DNA from 2 places in the Pseudoxanthomonas sp. CCNWLW251 genome. Region 2 is predicted to be linked to the other one. Evidence: predicted binding sites of a transcription regulator. Region 2 holds the regulator's gene; the other holds the start of a gene.
What was found. The regulator FliA, encoded in region 2, starts transcription of late flagellar genes. The targets are predictions, from matches to a motif close to TAAAGTTTNNCNNNCNNNGGCCGATAA.
Positions count from the first base shown of each region.

Region 1: WBN46_RS11010 (methyl-accepting chemotaxis protein) is a predicted target of FliA. The motif match lies at 4,076-4,102, and genes of this name have one in related genera.

Region 1 covers NZ_JBBEGA010000002.1:835,471-844,332, reverse strand. Annotated here, with positions in the region: gene WBN46_RS11035 (M28 family peptidase) at 1-877, opposite strand, end outside; gene mscL (large-conductance mechanosensitive channel protein MscL) at 971-1,372, opposite strand; gene WBN46_RS11025 (fumarylacetoacetate hydrolase family protein) at 1,437-2,144, opposite strand; gene WBN46_RS11020 (hypothetical protein) at 2,209-2,484, opposite strand; gene WBN46_RS11015 (Rieske (2Fe-2S) protein) at 2,575-2,898, shown strand; gene WBN46_RS11010 (methyl-accepting chemotaxis protein) at 2,914-3,996, opposite strand; gene WBN46_RS11005 (hypothetical protein) at 4,282-4,617, shown strand; gene ettA (energy-dependent translational throttle protein EttA) at 4,793-6,460, opposite strand; gene WBN46_RS10995 (RcnB family protein) at 6,676-7,164, shown strand; gene glyA (serine hydroxymethyltransferase) at 7,314-8,567, shown strand; gene nrdR (transcriptional regulator NrdR) at 8,574-8,862, shown strand, end outside.
Region 2 covers NZ_JBBEGA010000003.1:229,234-238,095, reverse strand. Annotated here, with positions in the region: gene WBN46_RS14185 (chemotaxis protein CheW) at 1-876, opposite strand, end outside; gene WBN46_RS14180 (ParA family protein) at 873-1,655, opposite strand; partial or broken gene motD (flagellar motor protein MotD) at 1,769-2,617, opposite strand; gene WBN46_RS14170 (flagellar motor protein) at 2,637-3,377, opposite strand; gene WBN46_RS14165 (chemotaxis protein CheA) at 3,622-5,370, opposite strand; gene WBN46_RS14160 (hypothetical protein) at 5,398-5,541, opposite strand; gene WBN46_RS14155 (protein phosphatase CheZ) at 5,578-6,189, opposite strand; gene WBN46_RS14150 (chemotaxis response regulator CheY) at 6,189-6,569, opposite strand; gene WBN46_RS14145 (RNA polymerase sigma factor FliA) at 6,687-7,439, opposite strand; partial or broken gene WBN46_RS14140 (MinD/ParA family protein) at 7,436-8,248, opposite strand; gene flhF (flagellar biosynthesis protein FlhF) at 8,304-8,862, opposite strand, start outside.

The DNA of each region.
Region 1 (8,862 bases), on a different contig from region 2:
TGCCCGCGCCGTCGTCGATCGCGCCGGTGCCCAGGTCCCACGAATCCAGGTGGCCACCGATCACCACCACTTCCTTGGGCAGGCTGCGTCCGGTGATCTCGCCGATGACATTGTGCGAGGTGTACTCGCCGTCCCAGCCGCAATCCAGTGCGAGCGACACGCGCACCGCGCCGCGCTGCAGCAGACGCGCCAACTGGTCGGCATCGGGGATGGTCAGCGACGCGGACGGTACCGGCGTCAGGCCCTCGTCGAAGCGCGTGATGCCGGTATGCGCGACGCGGTGGTTGTCGGTGCCGGCCGAGCGCATCAGGAACGCGATGGCGCCCTTGCGGATCGCCGCCGAGGGTCCTTTCGAGCGGATCGCGCCGCCGTTGCGGTAGTCGCTGCCGTCACGCGCGGCCTTCATCGGATAGTCGACGAAGGCGATCTTGCCGGCCAGCGAGCCCGCCGGTGCCGCTTCCAGTGCGGCCAGGTCGGCGAAGCGCACGATCTCCGCGTCCACCTTGCCCGCGGGGCTGCCGCCCAGCGCGGTGATCGTCAGCGGTTGCGCGTGCGTGCCGAGCACGGCCGCGCTTTCGCTGCGGCGCACCCACTTGGGAAACGTCACCGGTTCGATCCACACCTTGTCGAAACCGAGTGCCTTGAACTTCGCCTGTGCCCACGCGACCGCCTTCGCGTCGGCCTCGCTGCCGGCCAGGCGCGGGCCCACTTCGGTCGTCAGTGATTCGACGACGTTCCAGCCGGTGCGGTCCGTGAGGGCCTGCTCGCGCAGTTGCGCGGCAGTGGCCAGTGCGGTGTCGGGGATGCGGGTTTCGCGGGAGGCGGCGAAGGCGGGCGCGGTGACGGCCAGGGCGAGCAGCAGCGGAGCAAGACGCATGGAGGGTCCCGGAAAAACGAAGGCCACGAGCTTACCAGCCCGTGGCCCCGTGTTTCCGTCGACGGCGTTGCCGATCCGGAACGCCGCGTGCCGTTATTTCTTCAGTGCGTCCCGGATCTCGCGCAGCAGCACGATGTCCTCGGGCGTGGCGGCTTCCGGCGCGGGTGCACGCACGCGGTTGTAGGCTTTCAGGAACAGGAAGATCACGAACGCGATGATCAGGAAGTCGATGGCGGTCTGCAGGAAAGCGCCATACTTCAACAGCAGCGCCGGCACGATCTCCTTGCCTGCCGCATCCACCTGCGCCGCGCGCAGGGTCACCGCCAGGTCGCTGAATTTCACGCCGCCCATCGTCAGGCCCACCAACGGCATCACGATGCCATCCACCAGGCTGCTGACGATCTTGCCGAACGCGGCACCGATGACCACGCCGACGGCCAGGTCGACCACGTTGCCGCGCGATACGAACTCCTTGAACTCGCTGATCATGCCCATCCCATGTCCTCGTCAGTCGGCGCCTCTGCGGCGTCGCCGCCGACTATATCGCACGCACCGTCGATCAGCCGGCAATACGGCCGCGCAACTCGACCACGCCGTCGAGGGTGGCGGTGAACGTGTCGCCCGGCACCAGCGCAGCCACGCCTGCGGGCGTGCCCATGAAGACCAGGTCGCCCGCCTTCAGTGCGTAAAGCATGGACAACTCGTGCAGGATGTCGGCCACGTCCCAGATGAGGTCGTGCAGCGCGCCATGCTGGCGCATGTCGCCGTTCACCCGCAGGGTCAGCGTGCGGTCTTCCAGCACCCCGACATCCGCCGCTGGAACCAGTTCGCTGACCGGTGCGGAATGATCGAAGCCTTTGCCGGTATCCCAGGGCAGGCCCTTGGCCTTGGCCGCGCCCTGCAGGTCGCGACGGGTCAGGTCCAGGCCGACGCCGTAGGCGATCACCAGCGCCTTCGCGGCCCCGGGGGAGAGCGGTCCGGGCGGTGCGTCGCTGCCCAGCGCGACGACCAGTTCCACCTCGTGGTGCAGGTCGCGCGTGCCCGGCGGGTAGGGAACATCCGCATTCGCGGTGACGATCGCGTCGCCCGGCTTGTGGAAGAACACGGGGCTGCCGCGCTCGGCCTTCGAAGCGGGTGCGGTCGCGCCCATCTCGCGCGCGTGGTCGGCGAAGTTGCGGCCCACGCAGAAGATGCGGCGCACCGGGAACGTGCCGCCACCGCGCACCGGAACGCGCGGAACAGGCGGAGCAGGGATGATGTCGGTCATGTCGGCCACCCGGGGAATGTGGCCGCAGAGTTTAGGCGGGAACGCGCTCGCCCCGCCAAGATGCTCAATGCGAGAGGGGCAGCACCGGCTTGCGGACCACGTGGTACTCCGCGTCGACCACCCGCGCATCGCGCGCGCTGGGCTTGCCCCGCTGGCGCAGGAGCTTGTAAGCCAGGCCGCCGGCGATCATCGCGGCACCGACGAACACGCTGAAGAACACCAGCACGCCGAGCAGCAGCACACCCAGCAGGCCCAGGCCGACCCGCAGCAGCGGATGGCGCGGCTTGCGCGGAGCGAACACGTGGCGGAAGGCATTGAACTGGAAATGGCGTGCGTACATGGCGTTGCGTCGTGACAGAATGCGGCCGGAGCCGGTACGCGCAGTATCGGATGACCGTTTGATGACCGTGTGAGGACTTCGTTAAGCGACATGCGACTGAGCGCACTGAATGACATCGCCGACGGCGGTTTCGCCGAGGTTGAAGCCGTGATCGGCGACGATGCCGAGTCGTTGATCCTGCATCGCGATGGCGGCGATGTGCGCGCATGGCTCAATGTCTGTCCCCACGCCGGCAGACGGCTGGACTGGGCGCCTGGTCAATTCCTCAAGAGCAAGGACGGCCATCTTGTCTGTGCCGCCCACGGTGCCTCGTTCGAACTCGTACGCGGTGACTGCGTCGCCGGGCCCTGCCGCGGCGATTCGCTGTGCGCCGTCGCCGTGCAGGTGCGTGACGGCGAGGTGTGGCTGGACTGAGCCGCGCTGCTGGCGTCAGTCGACGCCTTGCACGATCACGCAATGCCAGCCGGTGCGGTAGGTCTCGTAGCCGGGTGACGCGGCCTGTGCCACGCAATGGGGGCGGCCTTCGATGGATACGTCGATCGCGCCACGGGGCTGGGCGAACAGGGATGCATGCCCAGGAAAATCGAGTCGCGAGGCATCCGCGCCGGACTGCGTGTCGGCCAGCAACCGGCCCTGCGCATCGACGATGCAGACCCGGCTACGGCGCCATTCCACCTCCGACAATGGCGTCCGTTCCACGATGGTCTGCGCCAGTGCGTCCCATCGGAACACGATACCGAGCACGCCCAGCATGCGCCCCTGTACGCGACCGCCTTCGCGCACCGTGCAGGCGTAGACCAGCACGCGCTCACCGCCCGCAAGCCTGCTCGCATGCATGGACTGGAAGCCGAACTCTTCGCCATTGCGCGTGGACATGGCGGACTGGAACCATTCCTGCTGCGCGACCGAGTGGCCTGCGGACGGGTACTGGCGTGGCCGGCCATTGGTCAGCACATTGCCTTGCAGGTCGGTGAGCACGAGGTCGAAATAGACGGTGTAGGAATCCAGTATCTGGCCGAGCCGCTGGCTGGCATGCGTGAGCGCGGCCGGTTGCGGGTCCTGTGCGGCGGCGACGATCGCCGCATCGGTAGCCCACCAGCGCACATCGCAACTGCGCTCGTACAGGTTGCGGTCGATCAGGTCGATGTTGGCCAGCGCCAGGTCCGTCAGCCGCGTCCGGCGCACGTCGGTCTGCAGTTGGTCCAGTCGCTCGCGCAGATCGGTGCTGGTGCGACCCGCCATGCGGTCGATTTCCTGCGCGGTGTCGCTGACCCGTCGCGACAGCGTGTCCATCTCTTCGGCGATCACGCCGAAGCTGCGTCCGGCGCTGCCGATACGCACGGCCTCGATGCGTGCATTCATCGAGATGATGCGGGTGATGCGGTTGATCTCGTCGATCTTCTGCAGCGATTGCCGCAGTTGTTTCAGCAAGGAATCCGATAATCCCGATACCGACTGGATGTGGTCGTCGATGCCGGCGTCGGGCACGGGGGCGACAGCGCATGCGTTCATGGAACTCCTTGTGGGGAAGGGGGCGGGGCGACACGGCGCCGGAATGCGGCAGCGTGAAGTCGCTCCCCGTGTTGAGGCGCTATCGGCGCGCAAGCGGAGTGCTTTAATCGGCACCGTCGCGGTGCGCGATTTCCCCGGGATGGGGCGGCCAGACGTCGCGTGTTGGACGCATGCGCGGTGCTTGCCCCGAATCCGCGCACCACGGACAGGAGACCGGCATGGGCGACGCGAGCAACTGCATCGCCGTCCGCGTTGGCGACCACGTCCAAGTCGATCGGCGATTGGATGAACGCCTATTTCGCGGCTGCGACGTTGCTGCTGTTGCCGTTCGAAGCAGTGGCGTTCCGGTTGGCCTTTCACCGCGTCGGTTCGCTGAACTACCCGGAATGGCTGGTGATAGCGGCCTTCCTGACCGTCCAGACCTTTGTCTTCTGGTCGATCGCGCTGCTTCTGCAACGCTGGGTCCCGGGTTTGCCGGCGTGGTCGGTCTTGGTCTCGACGGTTTACGGCATCTTTTCGTTGATGCAGCTGTTTCAGCCGTATGCGCGCTGGAAATCGCTGCTGCGCGGCCTTCTGGGTTGTGGGCTCTTCTTCGTTGTCATCGGGGTAATGGGGGGGTAGCGGTGGCAGTGGTGATGGCGACCTCCGTCGGAGGGTAGTACCCCACCTTGCATTCGATTGCCGCATATTTGCAGGTCGAACGCAGTGACCGATCGCAGACGAGAACGCCGGCACAGGGCCGGCGTTCTCGTTGGGCAAGGTCAGAGGCGATCAGGCATCTGTGCGCGCGAACACGTCACTTCAGCGCCTTGAACCGCAGGCGGTGCGGACGGGCGCCGTCTTCGCCCAGGCGACGCTTCTTGTCTTCCTCGTACTCGCGGTAGTTGCCCTGGAAGAACTCCACGTGCGAGTCGCCTTCGAAGGCGAGGATGTGGGTGGCGATGCGGTCCAGGAACCAGCGGTCATGCGAAATCACGAACGTGTTGCCGGGGAATTCCAGCAGCGCGTCTTCCAGCGCACGCAGGGTTTCGATGTCCAGGTCGTTCGACGGTTCGTCGAGCAGCAGCACGTTGCCGCCCTGCAGCAGCGTCTTGGCCATGTGCAGGCGGCCGCGTTCACCGCCGGACAGCGAGCCCACCATCTTCTGCTGGTCCTGGCCCTTGAAGTTGAAGCGGCCGATGTACGCGCGCGACTGGATCTCGACGCCGTTGATGTTGAGGATGTCCAGGCCGCCGGAAATCTCCTGGAAGACGTTGTGGTTGCCTTCGAGCTTTTCACGGCTCTGGTCCACGTACGCCAGTTGCACGGTGGGGCCGGTGGTGATGGTGCCCGAGTCCGGCTTTTCCTGGCCGGTGATCATCTTGAACAGCGTCGACTTGCCCGCGCCGTTGGGGCCGATGATGCCGACGATCGCGCCGCCCGGCACCAGGAAACTCAGGTTGTCGATCAGCAGGCGGTCGCCGAACTTCTTCGAGACATTCTTGAACTCGATGACGTTGTTGCCCAGGCGCTCGCCCGGCGGGATGAAGATCTCGTTGGTCTCGTTGCGGCGCTGGTAGTCGACCGACTGCAGCTCTTCCAGGCGCGCCAGGCGCGCCTTGCCCTTGGAGCGGCCACCCTTCGCGTTCTGGCGCGACCACTCCAGTTCCTTCTGGATGGCCTTCTGGCGGGCCTTTTCCTGGTTGTCTTCCTGCTTCAGGCGCTCGTCCTTCTGCACCAGCCAGTCGGTGTAGTTGCCCTTCCACGGGATGCCGCGGCCACGGTCGAGCTCGAGGATCCATTCGGCGGCGTTGTCGAGGAAGTACCGATCATGGGTCACGGCCACCACGGTGCCGGTGTAGCGGGCAAGGAACTGTTCCAGCCACTCGACGGATTCCGCGTCCAGGTGGTTGGTCGGTTCGTCGAGCAGCAGCATGTCCGGCTTCTGCAGCAGCAGGCGGCACAGCGCCACGCGGCGCTTTTCGCCGCCGGACAGCTTGCCCACGATGGCATCCCACGGCGGCAGGCGCAGCGCGTCGGCGGCCACGTCCAGCTGGTTTTCCAGTGTGTGCGCGTCGCCGGCGGCGAGGATCGCTTCCAGACGCTCCTGTTCCTTGGCCAGGGCGTCGAAGTCGGCGCCTTCTTCGGCGTAGGCGGCGTACACGGCTTCGAGGGCGGCCTGCGCCTGCAGCACATCGCCCACGCCTTCCTCGACGGCCTGGCGGACGGTGTGTTCAGGGTTGAGCTCCGGCTCCTGCGCCAGGTAGCCGACCTTGATACCGGGCTGCGGGCGGGCCTCACCCTCGAAATCCTTGTCCACGCCGGCCATGATCTTCAGTACCGTGGACTTGCCGGCGCCATTCAGGCCCAGCAGGCCGATCTTGGCGCCCGGATAGAAGGACAACGAGATGTCCTTGATGATCTGCCGCTTGGGCGGGACCACCTTGCTGACCCGGTTCATGGTGTAGATGTATTGCGAGGACATGCAGGCTCCGGTACGCAGGCCCCGGCGCCCGGCCGGGGACGGCGGGCGGGGAGGCAAATTGGGAATGCGGCGATTATAGCCGCTAAGGCTCGCCCGACCGCTGGCTGAATACGTTTCGCCAACCCGCCTTTGACACAGCCGTAACCGTTTTCCAGCGGGAATCGGTTCAGATGCGATCCGCATCATGGACTCACGTGCCACACAGAGGGGTTTCCATGAATACCAAGCGCATTTTCCAGAGCATGGCCTGCGCCGTCCTGGCCTTCGCCGTCACCGCTCCCGTGCTGGCGCGCGACGATGATCGCGGCCACGACCGGGGTCGTTCGCACCACTACGACCGCCGGGATGACCGGCGGGATGATCGCCGCGACTGGCGCGAAGACCGCCGCGATGACCGTCGCGACTATCGTGATCAGCGCCAGGCGTACCGTCACGGCTACCACGATGGCCGTCGTTACGACGACCGCCGCTACTACGCACCGCCGCGCGTGGTCTACCGCCCGGCGCCCGGCTACCATCGCTGGGCGAAGGGCCAGCGTTACCGCGACTACTACCGTGGCCCGGTGTACGTGGTGAACGACTACGATTACTACGATCTGCGCCGCCCGCCCCGTGGCTACCACTGGGTCCGCGACGACCGCGGCAACATGCTGATGGTGGCCATCGCCACCGGCATCATCGCGGACCTGCTGCTGCATCACTGACGCCCAAGGTCGGGTGTGACCGAAAAGCGCGCTTCGGCGCGCTTTTCTTTTCCCGGCGGTGGGCAAGCGGGACCGGGAGGGCGCTTCGTCCGTGGGGTCCCGGGCGGGCTACAATCGGCCCTCCCGACCGACCTTGCCCCGGAGACCCGATGTTCCCGCGCGACGCCCGCATCGAAACCTACGATCCCGAACTGGCCCAAGCCATCGCCAACGAGGCGCGCCGGCAGGAGGATCACGTCGAGCTGATCGCCAGCGAGAACTACGCCAGCCCCCGCGTGCTGGAGGCCCAGGGCAGCGTGCTGACCAACAAGTACGCCGAGGGCTACCCGCATAAGCGCTATTACGGCGGTTGCGAATACGTGGATATCGCCGAGCAGCTGGCGATCGACCGTGTGAAGCAGCTGTTCGGCGCCGACTACGCCAACGTGCAGCCGCATTCCGGCTCCCAGGCCAACCAGGCCGTGTACTTCGCCCTGCTGAACCCCGGCGACACCATCCTGGGCATGAGCCTGGCCCACGGCGGCCACCTGACCCACGGCGCCAAGGTCAACGCCTCGGGCAAGCTGTTCAACGCCATCCAGTACGGCGTGAACGACCAGGGCCTGATCGATTACGACGAGGTCGAGAAGCTCGCCCTGGAGCACAAGCCGAAGATGGTCGTGGCCGGCTTCTCCGCCTACTCGCAAGTGGTGGACTGGGCGCGCTTCCGCGCCATCGCCGACAAGGTCGGCGCCTACCTGTTCGTCGACATGGCGCACGTGGCAGGCCTGATCGCCGCCGGCGTCTACCCGAATCCGCTGCCGCATGCCCACGTGGTCACCTCGACCACCCACAAGACGCTGCGCGGTCCGCGCGGCGGCATCATCGTGGCCAAGGGTGCGGGCGAAGAGATCGAGAAGAAGCTGCAGAGCATCGTCTTCCCGGGTATCCAGGGCGGTCCGCTGATGCACGTCATCGCGGCCAAGGCCGTGGCCTTCAAGGAAGCGCTGGAGCCGGAATTCAAGGACTACCAGGCGCAGGTGGTGAAGAACGCGCAGGCGATGGCGAAGACGATCATCGCGCGCGGTTACAAGATCGTGTCCGGCGGCACCGAAAACCACCTGATGCTGGTCGACATGATCGGCAAGGACGTCAGCGGCAAGGACGCGGAAGAGGCGCTGGGCAAGGCGCACATCACCGTCAACAAGAACTCCGTGCCGAACGACCCGCGCAAGCCTTTCGTGACCTCGGGCCTGCGTATCGGTACCCCCGCGGTGACCACGCGTGGCTATGGCGAGCAGGACTGCATCGACCTGGCCAACTGGATCTGCGATGTGCTGGACGCGCCGACCGACGAGGCCGTGCTGGCGAAGGTGCGGGACAACGTGACCGCGCAGTGCCGGAAGTACCCCGTCTACGGCTGATCGACGATGCACTGCCCCTTCTGCCAGCACACCGATACCCGCGTGATCGATTCGCGCGTATCCGAGGACGGCGCGACGATCCGTCGTCGCCGTGAGTGCGAGGCGTGCGGGGAGCGGTTCTCCACGCTGGAGAACATCGAGATCAAGCTGCCGGCGGTCATCAAGGGCGATGGCCGCCGCGACACCTTCGATGCGCGCAAGCTGCGTGCCGGCTTCGACCGCGCGCTGCAGAAGCGGCCGGTATCCGAAGAACAGATCGAAGCGGCCGTACGTGCGGTGATCCATGCCATCCGCA
Region 2 (8,862 bases):
GGCGACGTCCTCCACCGCGCTGACGCGCAGGCCGAGGGTCTCGCCATGTTCCTCGAGCACCACGATGCGCGTGGCGGCATCGGTGTCGATCGCATTGCGGCCCAGGTACAGGCCCATGTCGATGACCGGCACCACCTGCCCGCGCAGGTTCATCACGCCCAGCATGTGCGGCGCGGCACCACGCAGGGGCAGCAGGGTGGCGGGGCGCACGACCTCCTGCACCTTCAGCAGTTCCAGCGCGTAATGCTGCTGGTCGCAGCGCAGCCGCAGCCAGCGGGTCTTGCGTTCGGTCGCGCGGCGGCGCTCGCCGGTATCGGGCAATGCCTCCTGCAGGTAGGGCTTGCTCGGCAGCGGCGGCAGCGCGCGCGGCGCCTGCACGGGGCGTGCAGCGGGTTCAGCGACCGGCGCGGCGACCGGCGCGGGTTCGGAAACCCGCGCGGTGGGCGCCGCGCTTCCGTGCAGGTCGTCCAGCAGGGCCTCGAACTCGTCGTCGCTGATCATGTCGCTGGCGCTGCCTGCGCGCGCAGGTGCGACGGCGAGCGCAGGCGCGGGCGGGGCGGTGACGACGGGTTCGCTGGGGGGACTGGTTACGGCGGTGGGCGCGCCGCTGCCGTGCAACTGGTCCAGCAGCGCTTCGAATTCGTCGTCGCCGATAATGTCGGCGTCGCTGCCTGCACGTACCGGTGCGATCGCCAGCGCAGGGGGAGCTTTGAGGTTCGCGGCGGGCGGTGCCGGTGTGTCGGCCGCATCGGGCGATGTCCCGGTGGCGGCTGTTTCCGCGGCGACCGCGGTCAGGGACGGGGCGGCAGCGGTCGCCGTGCCCACGTCGCCCAGCAGGTCGTGCAGGTAGTCGTCGAGGACGGCGGGCGTGGTCATGCGGCTTGCTCGGTGGCGCGTGCTTCCGTCAGCAACAGCCAGTCCAGGGCGCGGCGGTACGCCGACAGGCCGCGGCCGGGATACTGCGCGGCGGGGCTGGAACGGGTCAGTGCATCGACGCTGCAGATGCGCGTGTCATTGGGGATGGCGTCGTTCCAGACGCGTCCGCCGTACTCGTCCTGCATCGCCTTCAACGTCTCGGCACCGGTGCGGGTGCGCTTGTCGTAAAGCGTGGGCAGGATCGAGACCGGCAGTTCGCGATGGCGCGAGCGCTGGATCATGTCGGCGGTGCGGCACATGCCTTTCAGGCCGTGCAGCGCCAGCGGTTCGGTCTGGGTCGGAATGATGACGTGGTCGGCGGCAGCCAGCGCATTGACCATCAGCAGGCCCAGCGTGGGCGGGCAGTCGAACAGCACGTGGTCCCAGGCCTGGCCGCCGCGCGCGAGCGCATTGGACAGGGCCAGGCCCAGGCCGGGCTGGGTGGCGCTGCGGCGCTCCAGCGTGGCCAGCGGTGTCTGTGCCGGAACGAAGGCGAGGTTCTCGATCTCGGTGGCGCGCGCCACGCTGGCGAGCAGCGGCGGCTGCTCGTCGAACAGGTCCAGCACGCCGGCAGGCTGCGGCTCGGCGGGCACGCCGAACGCGCGCGTCAGCGACGCATGCGGATCCAGGTCGACCAGCAGCACGCGACGGCCACGCATGGCCAGGGCGCGCCCGAGGGCGAGGGTGGTGGTGGTCTTGCCGACGCCGCCTTTCTGGTTGGCGATTGCCCACACGCGCATCACTGGACTCCTTCATGGACCTTGGGCGCCGGCGGCGCTCCGGGCATGGGCGACGCGGCGTGGGTCGGCAGCGACGGCAGTGCGATCACTGACGGCGCTTCGACGGCCTGTTCCTGGGCATGCAAGTTCGGTGCCGGGCCGGCCGGGCTGGCCAGGATGATCAGCAGCACGCGGCGGTTGGCGTTGCGGCCTTCGAGGGTGGCGTTGTCGCCGATCGGCCGGAACTCGCCGTAGCCGATCATCGCCAGCCGCTCCGGCGGAATTCCGTCGCGGACGAACAGGTGCACCACGCTCGCCGCACGGGCCGAAGACAGTTCCCAGTTGGACGGGAACTGCGCGGTGCGGATCGGGCGGTCGTCGGTATAGCCTTCCACGCGCACCGAGTTGGGTACGTTGCCCAGCACTTCCGCCAGCTTGCCGACGGTCTGCTGCGCCTGCGGATCCAGCGCCGCCGAGCCGGTGGCGAACAGGATGTCGCTATTGATCTGCACTTCCAGCCACAACTCGGAGCGCTTGATGACCACCAGCTTCTCGTCGATCAGCGGCGCCAGCGCGCGCTCCAGGTCATCGGCGATGCGCTTGAGCTCGCCCTGTGCGCTCTGCAGGCCCTTGGCGTCCAGCGAGAGGTTCATCTGCGAGGCCATCGCCGCCAGCAGGGTGACGTTGGGCGAAGGCGAGGGCGCGGAGGGGCCCTGTTTGGCACCGGACTTGATCGGCGAGGGCCGGTCGAAGTCGGCACCCTGCAACTGATGGTTGCCCACCTGCACCGGGTTGATGGTGCGCGGGGCACCGCCGAAGGCCGCCGTGAGCGCATCGGCCATCACGCGGTACTTGCCCTCGTTGATGGTGGAGATGGCGTACATCACCACGAAGAAAGCGAGCAGCAGCGTCATCAGGTCGGCGTAGGGGATCGCCCAGGCCTCGTGGTTCGCGTGCTCCTCGTGTTTCTTCCTGCGCGCCATCGCCGTCGTTCCGCAGGGGTCAGTGCAGGAAGCCGGCCAACTTGGCCTCGATGTTGCGCGGGTTCTCGCCCTGCGCGATCGCGATCAGTCCTTCGATGATCATTTCCTGTTCGCGGCTGCGCCCGCCGATCACGCTCTTGAGCTTGCTGGCGATGGGCAGGAAGAACAGGTTGGCCGAGGCGATGCCGTAGATCGTCGCGGTGAACGCGGCGGCGATGCCATGGCCCAGCTTGCTGGGGTCGGCAAGGTTCTTCATCACCGCGATCAGGCCGAACACGGCGCCGATGATGCCCAGGGTGGGGGCGTAGATGCCCATGGCCTCGAAGACCTTGGCGGCCGCGAGATCCTGGTGTTCCTGGCCGTTGAGGTCGATCTCCATCATGTGGCGGATCGATTCGGGCTCCACGCCGTCCACCAGCATCTGCAGGCCCTTCTTCAGGAACGGGTCGTCCTGCTGGTTGACCAGCGGCTCCAGCCCCAGCAGGCCCTGCTTGCGGGCGATGTTGCTCCAGTCGACGATCTCGGCGATCAGCGCATCGCCATCGGTGCCCGGTGGCCGGATCACCCAGCGCACGATGGACAGCGCGCGCTTGAATACCGGCGGCGGCGTATGCACCAGGATCGCGGCGATGGTGCCCAGGATCACGATGACGAAGGCCGCCGACGACCACAGCGAGGACAGGCCCGCGCCCTTGAGGATGCTGCCGCCTACCAGGGCGACCAGCGCCAGGATGAGTCCGATGAGGCTGAAGATGTCCATGTGCAGATCTATCGGCCCGGTTCAGGTGGACTTGAGTCGTGAGTCCTGTAGGAGCGACGTAAGTCGCGACCGTGATCACACAGACACCGGGTTGTCATGCCGCGCGTGATCTGGAATCGCGAGCTGTCGCCTTGCGGTTGCAGCAGCGACGTTATTTGCGACCGGGTCACACCGCCATCCAGGCGTCATGTTGTGCAGGGCGTGCGGTCGCGACTTGCGTCGCTCCTACAGGGAGCACGATGCGTCACGCCGTCGCGCGCAGGCCGTCCACGTCGAGGATCAGGGCCATGCGGCCGTCGCCGATCAGGGTGGCGCCTGCGTAGCCGGGCAGGCCGCGCACGGCGCGTGGCAGGGGCTTGATGACGACTTCTTCGCGGCCGCGCACCTGGTCGACGATCAGGCCGAAGCGTTGTTCGCCCATCTGCAGCACCACGATGGTGAGCAGGGGCGTCATCACCGGGTCCACCTGCAGCCAGTGGCGCAGGTCGACCAGGGGCAGGGTATGGCTCTGGCGGTCCAGCACGGCCTGGCCATCGAACCAGCGCAGGCTTTCGGACGGTGCGTGCAGCACTTCCATCACGCGCGCGAGCGGCAGCGCATAGACGGGGTCGCCGGCCTGCACCAGCAGGGTGGGCAGGATCGCCAGGGTCAGCGGTACGCGGATGACGAAACGGCTGCCGCGCCCGATGTCGGAATGGATGGTGATCTGCCCGCTGAGTTCGCGGATGCGCGATTGCACCACGTCCATGCCCACGCCGCGGCCTGAGATGTCGGTGACCTCGGCCTTGGTGGAGAAGCCGGGCAGGAAGACCAGCTGCAGGCATTCGTCGTGGGTCAGGCGCGCGGCGGCTTCGGGATCGATCAAGCCTTTTTCCAGCGCCTTGGCGCGCAGGCGTTCGGGATCGATGCCGGCGCCGTCGTCGCGGATTTCGATGGTGACGAAGTCGCCTTCCTGCTGCGCCGACAGGCGTACGTGGCCGGCACGCGGCTTGCTGCAGGCTTCGCGCAGGCTGGGCACTTCGACACCGTGGTCGATGGCGTTGCGGACCAGGTGCACCAGCGGATCGGCCAGCGCTTCCACCAGGTTGCGGTCCAGCTCCGTCTCGGCGCCGACCAGTTCCAGGTCCACTTCCTTCTGCAACTGGCGGGCAACGTCGCGCGCGACCTTGGGAAAGCGCGAGAACACCTTGCCCACCGGCTGCATGCGCGTACGCATCACCGCCGTCTGCAGGCGCGCGGTGGCGATGTCGAGGCTGCTGACGGCGCGGTCCAGTTCTTCGTCGCGGATGCGCGCGCGCAATGTCTTCAGGCGGTTGCGCGACAGCACCAGTTCGCCCACCAGGTTGACGATGGCGTCCAGCCGCTTGGTGTCCACGCGGATGGTCTGTTCGGTTTCGCCACCGGTTTTCGCGGCCGGCTTCGGCGCGGCCGGTTTCGCGGGCGAAGGTGCCGGTCGCGCGACGGGTGCGGGCGCAGCGGCGCGGGTGGGTGCGCCATCACCGTGCAACTGGTCCAGCAAGGCCTCGAACTCGTCGTCGCTGATCAGGTCCGCGCCGGCCGCAGCGGGCGCGGCGCTTGTCGCGGCGGTGGGTTTCGGCGCGGCGGGTGCGGCATCCCCCCGGGTATCGAACTGGTCGATCAGCATCTGCGGGGCGTGTGGCGGGTCTTCGCCGGCACCGATCGCGTCCAGCATCTGTTGCAGCCAGTCCAGCGATTGCTGGGCGGCATCGAAGTGTTGCGGTTCCAGCGTCGCCTGGCCGGCGCGCACCAGGCCCAGCGTCTCTTCGGCCGCATGGCACAGGTTGACCATCGGCTGGATGCCGAGGAAGCCGGCGCCGCCCTTCAGGGTGTGGAAGCCGCGGAATACCGCGTTCAGCTGCTCGCTGTCGGAGGGGTCCTGTTCCAGCGTGACCAGTTGCTCGCCCAGCCGGTCGAGGATTTCCTGCGCTTCGATCAGGAAGTCGGCGGCGATTTCAGGGGTGACGGCGGACATGGGCGGGGCAGGTACCGGGACGGGTGATCAGCGGGAGGAGTCGAGCAGGTGCAGGGCGTGCGCATGGCGACGCCGCAGGAAGCGGCCGACCAGGACATCGCAGACCAGCAGCGATCCCACGAACAGCAGGACGAGGGGATGGCAGGAACGGCGGGCGGAAGCGTCGGGCATGGCAGGTCTCCGGTTCCGCTGCGCGTTCGCGGGTGCCTACAGCCCCAGTCCGGAGAGCAGGTCGTCTGCGTCGTTCTGTGAAAACGCGTTGCGGTCCAGACCAGCAACGGCCGGACCGGCCAGATCTGAAGGGTTCTTCTTCTCCGGCGGCGGCAGGCCCAGCGCGCCGAAGCCCTCGTGCACGCGACGGACGATGCCCGCGACGCGACGGATGATCTGGCCGGTGAGGTCCTGGTAGCTCTGCGCCAGGGCCATCTCCGACAGCCCCTTGCCGATGCTGTCCACCAGCGCCGCCTGCTCGGGCGACAGCGCGGTGCCCTTCAGTTGGGTGGCGTAGCCACGGCACTGTTCGGCCAGGTCCAGCGTGGTGTGGCTGGCCTGTTCGGTCATTTCCACCACATGGTCCAGGCGCGCGCAGGCGTCGTCCAGCTCGCCCGGTCCGGTGGGTGGCAGTTCGCCCAGCGTCTGCGCCAGCTCGCGCGCCAGGCGGCCCAGGCCCTGCATCATCGGCTGCGTGCGCCAGGCGGCGATGGCATCCAGTTCGCGACGCCAGCCGGCTTCGTCGCCCTGTTCCAGGGCATCCAGCGCGTGCTGCAGTTTTTCCACCAGCGCGGCGCGTGCGCCGGCGATATCGGCCACGGCGCTCATCAGGCGGCGGCTCCCAGGCGTTCGAAGATCTTGCCCAGCTTCTCTTCCAGCGTCTGCGCGGTGAACGGCTTGATGATGTAGCCGTTCACGCCGTTCTGCGCCGCCTCGATGATCTGCTCGCGCTTGGCCTCGGCGGTAACCATCAGCACCGGCAGGGTCTTGTAGCGGTCGTCGGCGCGGATGGCCTTCAGCAGCTCGATGCCGGTCATGCCGGGCATGTTCCAGTCGGTGACCACGAACTCGAAGCTGCCCTGGGACAGTGCGGTCAACGCGCTGTTGCCGTCTTCGGCCTCGGCGGTATTGGTATAGCCCAGGTCATTGAGCAGATTCTTGATGATGCGGCGCATTGTGGAAAAGTCGTCCACGATGAGGATGCGCATGTTCTTGTTGGCGGTCACATCGAACTCCAGTAAAGCGTGCCCGGTCAGGGGCAACGGCAAGGCAGGGGCTGCACGCGGCGGCCTACCGGAGCCTTATCGGCAGGCCGTGGGGATTCTTCAGTCGTTGTCTTCCAGGCCGGCGTCGGCCTTCTCGAACACCTGCAGGCGTCCGCGCAGCCGCACCATGGCCTGGCCGTGGATCTGGCAGACGCGCGACTCGCTGACGCCGAGGACGGCGCCGATCTCCTTCAGGTTGAGCTCCTGCTCGTAGTACATGGACAGCACCAGCTGCTCCCGTTCGGGCAGGTGGCCGATGGCCTTGACCAGTTGCTGGCGGAACTCGCTGCGCTCCAGGTGCTGCTGCGGCGAGGGGCCGCCGGTACGCGCGGTGTTGGGTTCGCCATGGTCGTCGATGTGCGATTCCAGGCTCAGCACCTGGCCACGCGCGGCATCTTCCATCAGGCGCAGGTACTCGGGCAGCGGCATTTCCATCGCACTCGCCACTTCGGTGGCGATGGCGGCACGGCCGGTGCGCTGTTCGATCTCGCGCACGGTGGCGGCCGCCTGGCGGGCGCGACGGTGGACCGAGCGCGGTACCCAGTCGCCGCGGCGGATCTCGTCGATCATCGATCCGCGGATGCGGATGGAGGCGTAGGTCTCGAACGAGGCGCCCTGCTCGGCATCGTAGCTGCGCGAGGCTTCCAGCAGGCCGATCATGCCGGCCTGCACCAGGTCGTCGATCTCCACGCTGGCCGGCAGGCGCGCGGCCAGGTGATGGGCGATGCGACGGACCAGGTCGGCATGCTGGGTGACGAAATCGTTCGCACTGCTGCGCTGTACGGCGCGGTATTGGGCGGCGGCGGTGTTCATGCGGCGACTCCCCGCTGGATCAGGCGTTCGACGAAGAACTCGACGTTGCCGCGCGCTCCCAGCGGCGGCTGCCAGCGTGCCGTCATGCGCGCGATCTCGGCGATGGCGCGGGCCGACGGGCTGCCCGGATAGGCTTTCACGACGGGCTGCTGGCGCTGCACCGCACGGCGCAGCCAGTCGTCCTGCGGCACCGCGCCGAGGTAGTGCAGGGCGACATCGCCGAGGAAACGCTCGCAGACGCGGGCGAGTTTTTCATACAGCTTCCGGCCCTCGTTGGGGTCGCGGACCATGTTGGCGATGACGTGCACGCGGTCCAGGCCGCGCTCGCGCGCGAGCACCTTGATCAGCGCGTAGGCGTCGGTGATCGAGGCCGGCTCGTCGCAGACCACCACCACGGTGTCCTGCGCGGCCTGGCAGAAGGTCAGCACGCTGTCGGTGATGCCGGCGGCGGTGTCGACCACCATGAAATCCAGCGCCCGCTGCAGTTCGGAGAACACGTTGACCAGGCCCACGTGCTCGGCCGGCGCCAGTTCGGCCATGTGGCGGAAACCCGACGAGGCGGGAACCACCAGCACGCCCTCGGGGCCTTCCAGCAGTACGTCTTCCAGTCCGCAACGTCCTGCGACCAGGTCGGCGAGGGTGAACTTCGGCGACAACCCGAGCAGCACGTCCACGTTGGCCAGGCCCAGGTCGGCGTCCATCAGCAGCGTGCGCTTGCCCATTTCGGCCAGCGACACGGCCAGGTTGACCGACACGTTGGTCTTGCCCACGCCGCCCTTGCCACCGGTGATGGCGATGACGCGCACGGGATGGAATGCGCCGGCGGCCGGCGGCGTGCTGCGGGGATTGGTCTGCAGCAGGTGGTCAGGCGACATGGGTGGCCTCGGTCGAGCAGGGTTCGTCGGCTTCGCGGCGCAGCTGGTCCAGCCGCAGCACGAGGTGGGCGCTGTTGGCGCGGTGGAGATCGTGGGGAACGCGCTGGCCGTCGGTTACCCAGGTCATCGGCAGCTGGTGGTCCACGACCACCGACAGGGCGCTGCCCAGGCGACCTGTCTCGTCCAGCTTGGTCAGCACCACGCCTTGCGGCTGCACGCTGCTGAAGCGGCGGACGACCTCGTCCAGGTCGGAGAAGTGCGAGTTGGCCGGCAGGCACAGCAGGGTCTTCACCTGGCCCGATGCGCGCAGCCAGTTGAGCTGGCCCACCAGGTTGCGGTCGCGCTGGCCCAGGCCGGCGGTATCGATCAGTACCAGCTTGTAGTCGCGCAGGCGCTCCAGCAGCAGCGCGAGGGCCTGCGCGCTGTCGGCCTCGTGCACGGCGATGCCGAGCTGGCGGCCGTAGCCGTGCAGTTGCTCGCGACCGCCGACCCGCACGGTGTCGGTGGTGATCAACGCCACGTCGCGTGCGTTGTAGCGCTGCGCGAAG